Regions from separate parts of the Nocardioides ochotonae genome, predicted to be linked through region 1. Evidence: predicted binding sites of a transcription regulator. Region 1 holds the regulator's gene; the other holds the start of a gene.
The links. The regulator LexA, encoded in region 1, represses DNA repair genes until DNA is damaged. The targets are predictions, from matches to a motif close to TCGAACANNTGTTCGA.
Positions count from the first base shown of each region.

Region 2: HBO46_RS16350 (HNH endonuclease signature motif containing protein) is a predicted target of LexA. The motif match lies at 2,236-2,251, and genes of this name have one in related genera.

Region 1 is NZ_CP061769.1:3,635,683-3,641,519, reverse strand. It holds gene HBO46_RS17485 (SGNH/GDSL hydrolase family protein) at 1-480, shown strand, start outside; gene HBO46_RS17480 (ATP-dependent DNA helicase) at 524-2,518, shown strand; gene lexA (transcriptional repressor LexA) at 2,655-3,377, opposite strand; gene HBO46_RS17470 (LysM peptidoglycan-binding domain-containing protein) at 3,750-4,097, shown strand; gene HBO46_RS17465 (hypothetical protein) at 4,239-4,622, opposite strand; gene nrdR (transcriptional regulator NrdR) at 4,992-5,468, shown strand; gene HBO46_RS17455 (vitamin B12-dependent ribonucleotide reductase) at 5,646-5,837, shown strand, end outside.
Region 2 is NZ_CP061769.1:3,363,354-3,369,190, reverse strand. It holds gene HBO46_RS16355 (biotin--[acetyl-CoA-carboxylase] ligase) at 8-808, shown strand; gene HBO46_RS16350 (HNH endonuclease signature motif containing protein) at 913-2,223, opposite strand; gene HBO46_RS16345 (PH domain-containing protein) at 2,517-3,023, shown strand; gene HBO46_RS16340 (adenylate/guanylate cyclase domain-containing protein) at 3,010-3,999, shown strand; gene HBO46_RS16335 (winged helix-turn-helix domain-containing protein) at 4,088-4,414, shown strand; gene HBO46_RS16330 (5-(carboxyamino)imidazole ribonucleotide synthase) at 4,425-5,585, shown strand; gene purE (5-(carboxyamino)imidazole ribonucleotide mutase) at 5,590-5,837, shown strand, end outside.

The DNA.
Region 1 (5,837 bases):
GGACTGCTGCTCGAGGACCCGGCGACGGCGTGGCCCGATCGCCTCGAGGGGCGGGTACGGGTGGCGGGGTTCTCCGGCTCCGGCTTCAGCCGGGAGGCGAGCGGGTGCGGGGACGTCTCCTTCGCGACCCGCGCCGCGGCTGCGCTGCGCGCGCACCCGGGTGCGGAGGTCGTCGTGGTCGAGGGCGGCCTCAACGACCACGACCAGGGCGACGTCGAGATCGTCGCCGGGTTCAGGCGCCTGACCGAGGCGGTCGGCGCGCGCCCGCTCGTGGTGGTCGGCCCGCCGCCCGCCCCGACACGTGCCGAGCAGGCCGGGCTCGTGGACGCGCTGCTGGCCCGGCTGGCCGCCCGGCACGGCGCGACGTACGTCTCGACGGCCGGGCTCGCGCTGCCCTACCTTCCCGACGGGCTGCACCTCACGCCCGAGGGGCACACGGCGTTCGGCGAGCAGGTCGCGGCGGTGCTCACACGGTTGTGAGGACGCCGTCGGCGCCGTCGGTGGCCGCGGTTAGGGTTCTCCGGTGTCCTCCACTGTCGAGCAGACCTCCGTCCGCGACGTCCTCGCGACGGCCGTGCGTGCGCTCGGCGGCAGCGAGCGCGCCGGACAGGTGCAGATGGCCGAGGCGGTCGGTCGGGCGATGGAGGACGAGCAGCACCTGCTCGTCCAGGCCGGCACCGGCACCGGCAAGTCGCTGGCCTACCTCGTGCCCAGCCTGCTGCACCGCGAGCGGGTCGTCGTCGCCACCGCGACGCTGGCGCTGCAGCACCAGCTCGTCGAGCGCGACATCCCCCGCCTGACCACCGCGCTGAAGGGGCAGCCGGGCGTCGACACGTCGTACGCCGTGCTGAAGGGCCGCTCCAACTACGCCTGTCTCCACCGGGTCCGTGAGGGCGTGCCGGACGACCAGGGTGCGCTGGTGCAGCTGCCCGAGGGCTCCATGGGCGCCAAGGTGCTCGAACTGCGCGCCTGGGCCGACAAGGAGGCCGAGGACGGCGGCAGCGGCGAGCGCGACAACGCCCCGCGCCACACCGACAAGGAGTGGCGCCAGGTCAGCGTCAGCCACCGCGAGTGCCTCGGCGCCGCCAAGTGCCCCTTCGGTCAGGAGTGCTTCGCCGAGCTGGCCAAGGAGAAGGCCCAGAAGTCCCACCTGATCATCACCAACCACTCGCTGCTGGCGATCGACGCGGTCGAGGGCGTCCCGATGATCCCCGACTACAACGTCGTGGTGATCGACGAGGCCCACGAGCTGACCCAGCGGGTCACCCAGGCCGCCACCGACGAGCTGTGGGCCGCCGAGGTGGAGCGGGCCGCCCGGCGCGCCCAGCGCTACGTCGACGGCAGCGAGGCCGACGACCTCTCCGACGCCGCCGACGCACTGCGCGCCGCGATGGGCGAGGCCCGCCCGGGGCGCCTCGAGCAGCTCCCGGTCGACCTCGGGGACGCGCTCGTGCTGGTCCGTGACAGCGCCCGCGCCGCGATCTCGGCGTTCCCCAAGGACAAGGACCGCGACGGGGAGGCCGACGCCGGCCGCACCCAGGCCCGCGGCACGCTCCAGGAGGTCTTCACGACCGCGGAGCGGATGGCCGCGGAGCTCGACTCCGACGTCCTGTGGATGACCGAGGGCTCCGAGCGGATGCCCCCGCGGCTGTGTGTGGCGCCGCTGCAGGTCTGGGGCCAGATGCGCGACAAGCTGCTCAACGAGAAGACCGTCGTGTTCACCTCGGCCACCCTGATGCTCGGAGGCGACTTCAGCTCGGTCGCGACCAGCGTCGGGCTCAAGCCGTCCGAGCGGATCATCGACGGCTCGCCGACCGCGGCCGCACCGGGGGAGGGCCAGCCCTGGCGGGGCCTCGACGTCGGGTCGCCGTTCGACTACGGCCAGCAGGGCATCCTCTACGTCGCGCGTCACCTCCCGCCGCCGGGACGCGACGGGCTGGTCAAGGCCCAGCTCGACGAGATCGTGGAGCTGATCGACGCCGCCGACGGGCGCGCGCTGGGCCTGTTCTCCTCGCGCCGCGCGGCCGAGGCGGCGGCCGAGGAGGTCCGCAAGCGGCTTCCGCACCTGACGACGCTCGCGCAGGGCGACGCCCAGCTGCCCGAGCTGGCCAAGCAGTTCGTCGCCGACCCGCACACCTGCCTGTTCGGCACGCTGACGCTCTGGCAGGGCCTCGACGTACCCGGCGAGACCTGCCAGCTGGTGCTGATCGACCGGATCCCGTTCCCGCGCCCCGACGACCCGCTGATGTCGGCGCGGCAGAAGGCGGCCGACAAGGCCGGCGGCAACGGGTTCATGCAGGTCGCCGCCACCCATGCCGCGCTGCTGATGGCCCAGGGCGCCGGTCGGTTGATCCGCACGACCTCCGACCGCGGCGTGGTCGCGGTCCTCGACCCGAGGCTGGCGACCGCGCGCTACGGCGGCTTCCTCAAGGCCAGCCTGCCCTCGATGTGGACGACCACCGACCCGGGGATCGTGCGCCAGGCGCTGGCCCGGCTCGCGGGCAAGCCCTCCGCCTGAGCCGCTCCGCCGGCCGGCATCGCGCCGCGTGCGCGACGAGCGAGGACCTCGCAACGGCGACGGGGCTGGCGCGGGGTGAGCGTGTCACCCCGCGCCAGCCCCGGTCAGAGCCGCGCTGCGTCGATCCGTGCCGGGATCAGACCCGGCGCAGGACCGCGGTGACCTTGCCCAGGATCGATGCGTGGGTGCCGTCGATGGGCTCGTAGGCGTCGTTGTGGGGGAGCAGCCAGACCTTGCCGTCCTTGCGCTGGAAGGTCTTCACCGTGGCCTCGCCGTCGATGAGCGCGGCCACCATGTCGCCGTTGTTGGCGGTCTGCTGCTGGCGGATCACCACGTAGTCGCCGTTGCAGACGGCGGCGTCGATCATCGAGTCGCCGGAGACCTCGAGGAGGAACAGCTGCCCGTCGCCGACCAGCTGGCGCGGCAGCGGGAAGACGTCCTCGACCCGCTCCTCGGCCAGGATCGGCCCACCCGCGGCGATCCGACCCACGACGGGCACGTACGACGGGGCCGGCACGCTGTCGCCGATGCCGGTCTCGTCGATCGAGGATCCCTCGCCCGAGGACATCGCCTTGCGTGCGGCCATCACCTCGGGCAGGAACACCTCGAGGGCGCGCGGGCGGTGCGGGTCGCGCTTGATGAAGCCCTTCTGCTCGAGGACCTTCAGCTGGTGCGCGACGCTCGAGGAGCTGGTCAGGCCGACCGCCTGCCCGATCTCGCGCATGCTCGGCGGGTAGCCGCGCTTCTCGATGCAGTCGGTGATGTGGGTCAGGACCCGCACCTGGCGCGGGGTGAGCCCGGTCGCGTCGGCGGGACCGTCGGGGAGCTCAGCGACCCCGTCGCTCTTCTTCTTGGCCATCTGTGCCTTCCCTCGGGTCGTGGTCCGGGTTGTCGGTGCCCGCTCGCCCGGTAGTCGTCCCCGGGTCGGTGGCGTGAGGCCACCGTAGCGACTCCCACCCCCAGAGTTCAAACATCTGTTCGAAGGGCGTGTCGCGGGCCGGTCGCGGACCTCGACCCTCGAGGTGCCTCGAACATTTGTTCGCTCAGGTGCTTGCGTTCCTCGAACACCTGATCTAACGTCGTACACATGTTCGATCGAACGTCTGGTCGAACCGCTGATCTGGTCCTGTTCCGGCGGGACTGTCGGTGGCGGGCGTTAGACATCCTCTGACGCCGCGATCCGCGGCCGACGCACTTTCCTGCACTTCCCGGCACTTCCCCAGGAGCCATCATGAGCACGCTGCACCCCGCAATCGCGATCGCCCCCGCTCGCCCGACGAGCGGTCAGTCGGTGCGACTCACCCGCCGAGGTCGCGCGGTGATCTTCGGGTTCTGCGTCGCGGTGCTGCTCGCCGTGGGGTTCGCCCTCGCCGGCGGCTCGATGGCCACGGCGGAGAAGGGTCAGGCGGAGCCCACGGAGGTCATCACGGTCGGCACTGGCCAGACCCTGTGGGAGATCGCCTCGGAGATCAGTGACGACGGCGACGTGCGTGAGGCGATGCGTCACATCGAGCGGCTCAACGCCCTCGAGTCCCCGATGCTCATCGCCGGTCAGCGCCTGGCGGTGCCCACCAGCTGACGCCACATCCAGACATCGCCGGTCGCCTCGACCCCGACCGGCGAGCAGGGGAAGAGCGGGGGGCGGGACCATGAGGTCCCGCCCCCTGTTTCATGTGCGGAGGCGTCCGATCCCCGGTGCCCGGTGGTCAGGGCTGGGTGCTCAGCGCGCCGCGCGCCGTCCGCCCGGGGCGGTGGCCCGTGGGGCGGCGGTGTGCTCCGGTTGAGCGGGGTGCGGCGCCGGGAGGGCGGAGTCGGGCGTGTTCGGGTCGGAGGTGATGCCGAGCTCGCGCAGTAGGCGGGCGATGAGCATGAGCGCGACGAACAGGCACGCCACGGCGCCCATCGAGGCGAGGGCCAGGAGCCACCAGCCCTCGGTGTCGCCGCCGCGGGCGCTGGCGCCGAAGTCGATCGCGGCGTAGACCAGATAGCCCCAGGCGACCACCGCCAGGGTGACGCACCCGGCCAGGCCGAGCAGGCGTGGTCGCCAGGTCGGCGCCTTCTTGGTGCCCCGCCTCGAACCTGCCCGCTTGCCCTTGCTTGCCACGCCGTCATTGTCGCTGATGACGGACCTCGGCGCGCGGCGACCCGCATGTTCGCGCGGGGGCTTTCCTGCCAGCCCCGACCCGGCGGCGTCGGTGCCGAGTGCGGTGCGACAGGGCTCTGACCTGCGGTTACGGAGCGGTCCGTACCGGGAGGGGAAAACGGGCGTCGCGGGCTTGCAGACGGTCGGTGGCACGCGTACGGTTACCCCTACATCTAGTACTTACAGCGCTGTAGTTATCCACATCTAGTGCACAGCCCAGCGGTGGAAGACTCACAGATGTGAGCGAGTTCTACACAGAAGAACCCCTGTTATCCACACCCTGAGGCACCTCGCCCCGGGCCGTCGTGGCGCGCCTGAGAGGAGCCCCGGATGCACTGTCCCTATTGCCGGAACACCGACACCCGGGTGATCGACTCCCGGGTCGCCGACGACGGGGGTTCCATCCGGCGTCGCCGCACCTGCGGCTCCTGCGCCAAGCGCTTCTCCACCGTCGAGCTCATGCAGCTGATGGTGCTCAAGCGCTCCGGTGCCAGCGAGCCGTTCACGCGGGACAAGGCGGTGTCCGGCGTCCGCAAGGCCTGCAAGGGCCGCCCGGTGAGCGAGGACCAGCTCGCCTGCCTCGGCCAAGCCGTCGAGGACGCACTGCGTCTCGCCGGGCAGGCGGAGATCCCGGCCCACGAGGTCGGCCTGGCGATCCTCGGCCCGCTGCGCGAGCTCGACGAGGTCGCCTACCTGCGCTTCGCCAGTGTCTACCGCGCCTTCGAGTCGGCGGACGACTTCGCCGCCGAGATCGCCACGCTCCGCGCCGAGCGGAGCCCCGGTCACCCCGCACCCACGCCGGGCTGACCCACGAGCAGCCCGGCGCGTAGTGGGGAAGCTGCGCGCCGGGCCTTCCACGAACTTCCCGCACCACTGTCGGTGCTCGGAGAGACCATCGACAGTGAGAGCACGGACCGGAGCACCACCACCAGCATGAGCACCACACCACGCACCACGAGCCACGACGCATCAGAGGAGACGGGCATGACGGAGACGGTCACCAGCGCAACCAGGGGGCGCAAGGCCGCGAAGAAGGGCCTGAAGGTCGAGCGGGTGTTCAGCACCGAAGGCGTGCACCCCTACGACGAGATCAACTGGGAGCGTCGTGACGTCGTCCAGACGAACTGGCGCACCGGTGAGACCGTCTTCGAGCAGCGCGACGTGGAGTTCCCCGAC
Region 2 (5,837 bases), 270 kb from region 1:
CCCACCATTGGACAGGACACGGGTCACCGCACGACGCCGTGATCTCGGGCCCGACCTGGTCCTCGAGGTGCTCGAGGAGACCACGTCCACCAACGCCGTCGCCGCCCAGCGCGCGCGTGCCGGGGCCGCCGAGGGTCTCGTCGTCGTGGCGGAGCACCAGAGCGCCGGGCGCGGCCGTCTCGACCGCAGCTGGGAGATGCCCGCGCGCTCCGGGCTGATCGTCTCGGTGCTGCTGCGCCCGGTCCTCGCCACGCGCGAGTGGCCGTGGCTGCCGCTCTTGACCGGGTACGCCGTGGGACGCACGCTGCGCGAGGCCGGGTTCCCCGCCGCCGGGGTGAAGTGGCCCAACGACGCGCTGATCGGGGACCGCAAGGTCGCCGGCATCCTCGTCGAGGTCGTCGACACCCCCACCGGACTGGCCGCGGTCGTGGGGATCGGCCTCAACGTCGACCTGACGCCCGAGGAGCTGCCGATCCCGACCGCGACGTCGCTGGCCCTCGAGGCAGGCGAGCGCGGTGTGCCCGACCGCGCCGACCTGCTCGCCGACCTGCTCGCCACCCTGCTGGACACCTACCGGGACTGGCAGCGTGACAGCGCCGACGGGGCCGACGGAGCGCAGCGCCTGCGCGCGGCGTACCGCGACGCCTGCGTGACCCTGGGCCGCGACGTCCGCGTCGAGCTGCCCTCCGGCGAGGCCCTCCTCGGCCGGGCCACCGACGTCGACGAGACCGGCCGGCTGCTCGTCGAGGGCCCTGACGGTGAGGTCGCGGTCGGCGCCGGAGACGTCGTGCACGTCCGTCCCGCCTGAGCCCCGGCGGTCGAGTTTGTCGAGACCGAAGTCCGCGGAGCCGCTGGCCGGGCAGGGGTGTGACCCCGCATGGCTGGCTGCTGGCGGGGTCCGGAGCGGTCGATCTACAGGTCCGGCGGGTGTGCGGTGACGAGCCGGGTCTCGCCGTGGTCCTTGACCAGGTGCAGCCCGTGGGGTGATCGCCAGAGGTAGGTCGCGGCGTCGGTCCTGTCGTAGGTCCACGCCGTGTGGGTCTTGGCGCGGTGATGTCGGCGACAGAGCGGGGCGAGGTTGCAGCTGCACGTCGGACCGTCGTCGCCGTGGGCGATGACGTGGTCGGTGTCGCAGCGCCGGGCCGGGCGTTCGCACCACGGAAACGCGCACACCGGCTGGGTGAGACGGGTCTGCTCGGCGAGCCTGTCGGGGACCGCGTAGGCGTCGGTGTGGTGGTGGGCCCCGAGATCGATGACCGGCTTGATCACCACCTGCGCGTCGCTGGTGCACCACGCGCGGACCTGCTCGGTCGACACGATCGTCCGGGTCTCCTCGATGCGGGCGATGCCGGCCACATCACGGGAGATCGCGGCATCGGACAGATGCACGTGGATGACGACCTGGCGCGGCTTCACCACCGAGGCGGCGCCGTCACCGGCGATGCCGGCCTCGGTGCGCAGGTCGAACGCGAGCTGTCGTCGGGCGAGCTCACCGGCGGCCATCGAGCGACGCACGTCCAACGACTCCGTCGACCCGAGTGCCGCGAGCTCTTCGGCGCCCTGGCGGATCGCGGTGTCCAGGTCGAGGGCGTCGGCGAGGTCGAGCTCACCCTCCACGTGCACGGTGCCGTCGTGGGTCGCCTGGTCGGTGTGGACGTCGAAGCGGCGTCCGTCGGCGGCCTCGCGGCGCTGCTTCTCCGCGCCCTCGGGGTCGAAGACCGCACGCGCGTGATCCACCAGTCGCTCGATGCCGGCCCAGCCGACCTTCCCGACCCTCCCGGCGAGCTGGCGGTCCACGAAGTCCGCACCCTCCGGTGGCAGTCGCAGCGTGAGCTGCGCGAGCCGGCGACCCTTCCAGACCGGAACCACCCCGGCACGCATCTGGGCCCAGGTCCGCGGCAACCGGTGCGCCAGCTCGAGCGCAGCACCGACCAACGCACGCGCGGAATCGGTCGAGATCCCCAGCGCCGCACCCAGCTCCATCGGCGCGAACTCCGCCACCAGCGGCGTCCCCTCACCACCGAGCGGCACGGCCACCTCGGCGAAGATCCACCCGGCGGCCGGTGCCTGCGGCGAGATCGACTCCGCCGGGTGCATCGCTGCCCACGCGAGAGCAGCCTCCAGGACCCCGAACTCCGCCCGGTGGGCGGCGGCCCGCTGCTCCTGCGCGAACGCCAGCACGGCGGCTGGGGTGTCGCAGTCGGGGAGCTCGGGGTCGGCCATGCCTCATCCTACTCGAACGCACGTTCGAGAACAAGAGTCCTTCCACCGTGGATCTCGACAGGCTCGACCGCCGGCCGGGCCGCCACTGTCGGTCGAGCAGCGAGCGCCAACGAGCGACCATCGAGACCCCTCGGCCCCGTCCCGACGAGCTCGCCCAATGGGTGCTGCTCGACCGACGGGGTGCCTCCCGCCACTGGCTCGGCGGCGGTCCTCTGCTCAGCCCTCCACGCCCCGCTTCTCGCCACGTGAGTCTCGGATCACACGCCGGGGGCGGGGGATGGGATGATCTCGCCGTGGCTCTGAATCCCAAGCTCCTCAACGACGGCGAGGTCGTCGTCGTGTCGACGCGCACGCACGCCAAGGCACTGCTCGTGCCGCTGCTGGCGCTGGTCCTGCTGCTGGCAGCCGGGCTCGCGATCCAGCTGCTCGTCGGCCAGGAGGTGGTCACGCGGATCGGCTGGGTTGCGGTCGTCGTGCTGGCCGGGCGCTGGGTCCTGTGGCCGTTCCTCGAGTGGCTCATGGGTGCCTACGCCTTCACCAACCGCCGGCTGATCACCCGCACCGGCGTGCTGGTGCGGAGGGGCCACGACATCCCCCTCTCGCGGATCAGCGACATCGAGATCGAGCTGCACCTCAACGACCGGCTGCTCGGGTGCGGCACGCTGGTGATCAGCGATGCCAGCACCCACGGCCGGGTCGTGCTGCCCGACATCCCTCGCGTCGAGGAGACCAAGCGCCGCGTCCACCAGCTCCTCCACGACCAGGCCACGGAGGCCTCCTCCCGACATGAAGGAATCTGAGTCCCTCACCCGGACGGCGGGCCTCGAGCGCGCGATCCTGGGTGCGGTCCCGACCTACACCGCCGCCGACGTCGCGGCGCAGAGCGGCGTCTCCCTCGACGAGGCGCGCCGGCTGTGGCGCGCGCTGGGCTTCCCTGAGACCGGCGGGGACACCGCCTTCACCTCCGCCGACACCGAGGCGGTCTCGCGGATCTTCGCGATGGTGGAGTCCGGGCTGATCGACTTCGACCTCGCGGTCACGATCACCCGGGCCGTGGGCCAGACCATGGCCCGCCTCGCCGACTGGGAGACCACGGCGCTGCTGCACCGCGTCGAGGAGATGACCCAGGGTGAGGCCGACACCCCGCAGGGCCGGCTCGCGGCGGCGATGCGCATCTTCGAGGAGTTCTCGGGCTCCTTCGAGGAGCTGCTGGTCTATGTCTGGCGCCGTCACCTGGCCGCGTCGGTCGCGCGCGTCGAGGCGCTCAGCGCCCGCGAGGAGGACCTGCACACCACCCAGCTGACGGTCGGTTTCGCCGACATCGTGAGCTTCACGGCGCTGTCCAACCAGCTCAGCGAGGACCGCATCGGCGACCTCGTGGAGCTCTTCGAGTCGCGCTGCGCCGACGTCGTCGCCAACCAGCGTGGGCGGGTCATCAAGAGCATCGGCGACTCGGTGCTGTTCGTGAACGACGACCCGATCGCCGCCTACGACACTGCCGCCGGGATCATCAACGTCATCGGGCGCGACCCGCGCATGCCCGACGTGCGCGTGGGCCTGGCCAGTGGTCTGGTCGTCATGCGCCTCGGCGACGTCTTCGGCCCCCCGGTCAACATGGCCGCCCGGCTGACCGCCGTCGCGCGCCGCAACCGCATCATCATCGACGCGCGCACTGCGGAGCTGCTGCCCGACGACCAGTTCGAGACCCGTCGGCTCCCGGCGCGTCCGGTGCGCGGGTTCGGTCTCGTGGAGCCGGTGTCCGTACGCCGCAGCTGATCGTCCGCACGTGGGCACCATGTTGCGGCCGACCCCCTTTCTCGCAATTGCTGCGTGAGGACTCTCACATGCTCCTACCGTGGGGCGCGTGTACGAGGTCCAGGACGTTCGACTCGACCCGGGGAGCCGGCGGGTCTGGCGCGGGGCGAGCGAGGTCGTGCTGTCGCGCAAGGAGTTCGAGCTGCTGCACGCGCTGATCGCGCGTGCCGGTGAGGTCGTCACCCGCGAGGAGCTCATGCACGACGTCTGGGACACGACCTTCTGGACCTCCTCCAAGACCATCGACGTCCACCTCGGCTGGGTGCGCCGCAAGCTCGGCGACGACAGTCGCGAGCCCCGGTTGATCACCACCATCCGGGGCCAGGGACTCCGCTTCGAGAAGGGCGAGCCGAGCGGCTCGGGAGTCGTCTCCTAGAGTTCAGGCCGTGTCCGAGCCCGCTCCCACCCTCGCCGTCATCGGCGGCGGCCAGCTCGCGCGGATGATGGCGCAGCCCGCCATCGCGCTCGGCCTGCCGCTGCGCCTGCTTGCCGAGGCGCCCGGCGTCTCCGCCGCCCAGGTCATCCCCGACCAGCTGGTCGGCGACTACCGCGACCTGGCCACCCTGCGCCGGGTCAGCGAGGGGTGCGCGGTCGTCACCTTCGACCACGAGCACGTCCCCACCGACCACCTCCACGCCCTGGAGGCCGACGGCATCGCCGTACGCCCCGGGCCCGAGGCGCTGGTCCACGCCCAGGACAAGGGCGTGATGCGCGAGCGGCTCGCCGCGCTCGGCGTGCCCTGCCCCCGCAACGCGATCGTCGTGGACGTCGCGGACGTCGAGGCGTTCGGCTTGCCGTGCGTGCTCAAGACCACCCGCGGCGGGTACGACGGCAAGGGCGTGTGGTTCGTGCGCTCGGCGGAGGACTGCGCCGAGCCGTTCGCGGCGGCCGCGGCCGCCGGCGTACGCCTGCTGGCCGAGGAGCTCGTCGACTTCCGCCGCGAGCTGTCCGCGCTGGTGGCCCGCTCGCCCAGCGGCCAGGCGGCGGCGTACCCCGTCGTGGCCAGCACCCAGAAGGACGGCATCTGCCACGAGGTCATCGCCCCGGCACCCGACCTGGACCCCGACCTCGCCGGACGGGCCCAGGAGATCGCGCTGCGCATCGCCGGCGAGCTCGACGTGACCGGCGTGCTCGCCGTGGAGCTCTTCGAGACCACCGACGGCCGGGTGCTGGTCAACGAGCTCGCGATGCGCCCGCACAACACCGGGCACTGGACCCAGGACGGCGCGGTCACCTCGCAGTTCGAGAACCACCTGCGCGCGGTCCTGGACCTGCCGCTCGGCTCGCCCGCGCCGCGCGCCCGCTGGACGGTGATGGTCAACATCCTCGGCGGCCCCGAGGCCGAGGTCGGTCGGCTGTACGACGGCTACCCCCACGCGATGGCCCGCGACCCGCACCTGCGGGTGCACCTGTACGGCAAGGAGCTGCGCCCTGGCCGCAAGGTCGGCCACGTCAACGCCTACGGCGACGATCTCGAGGACTGCCTGGAGCGGGCGCGGCACGCCGCCGCCTGGTTCCGCGGCGACCTCGGCAACGAGAGCGAGTGACCCCATGACCCAGCAGCAGAGTGAGCAGCAGCCGCGCGTCGGCATCGTGATGGGCTCGGACTCCGACTGGCCGGTCATGCAGGCCGCCGGGGAGGCGCTCGCGGAGTTCGACATCGCCTTCGAGGCCGACGTGGTCTCCGCGCACCGGATGCCCGAGGAGATGATCGACTACGGCAAGCAGGCCGCCGGGCGCGGGCTGTCGGTGATCATCGCCGGCGCCGGGGGAGCGGCCCACCTCCCGGGCATGCTGGC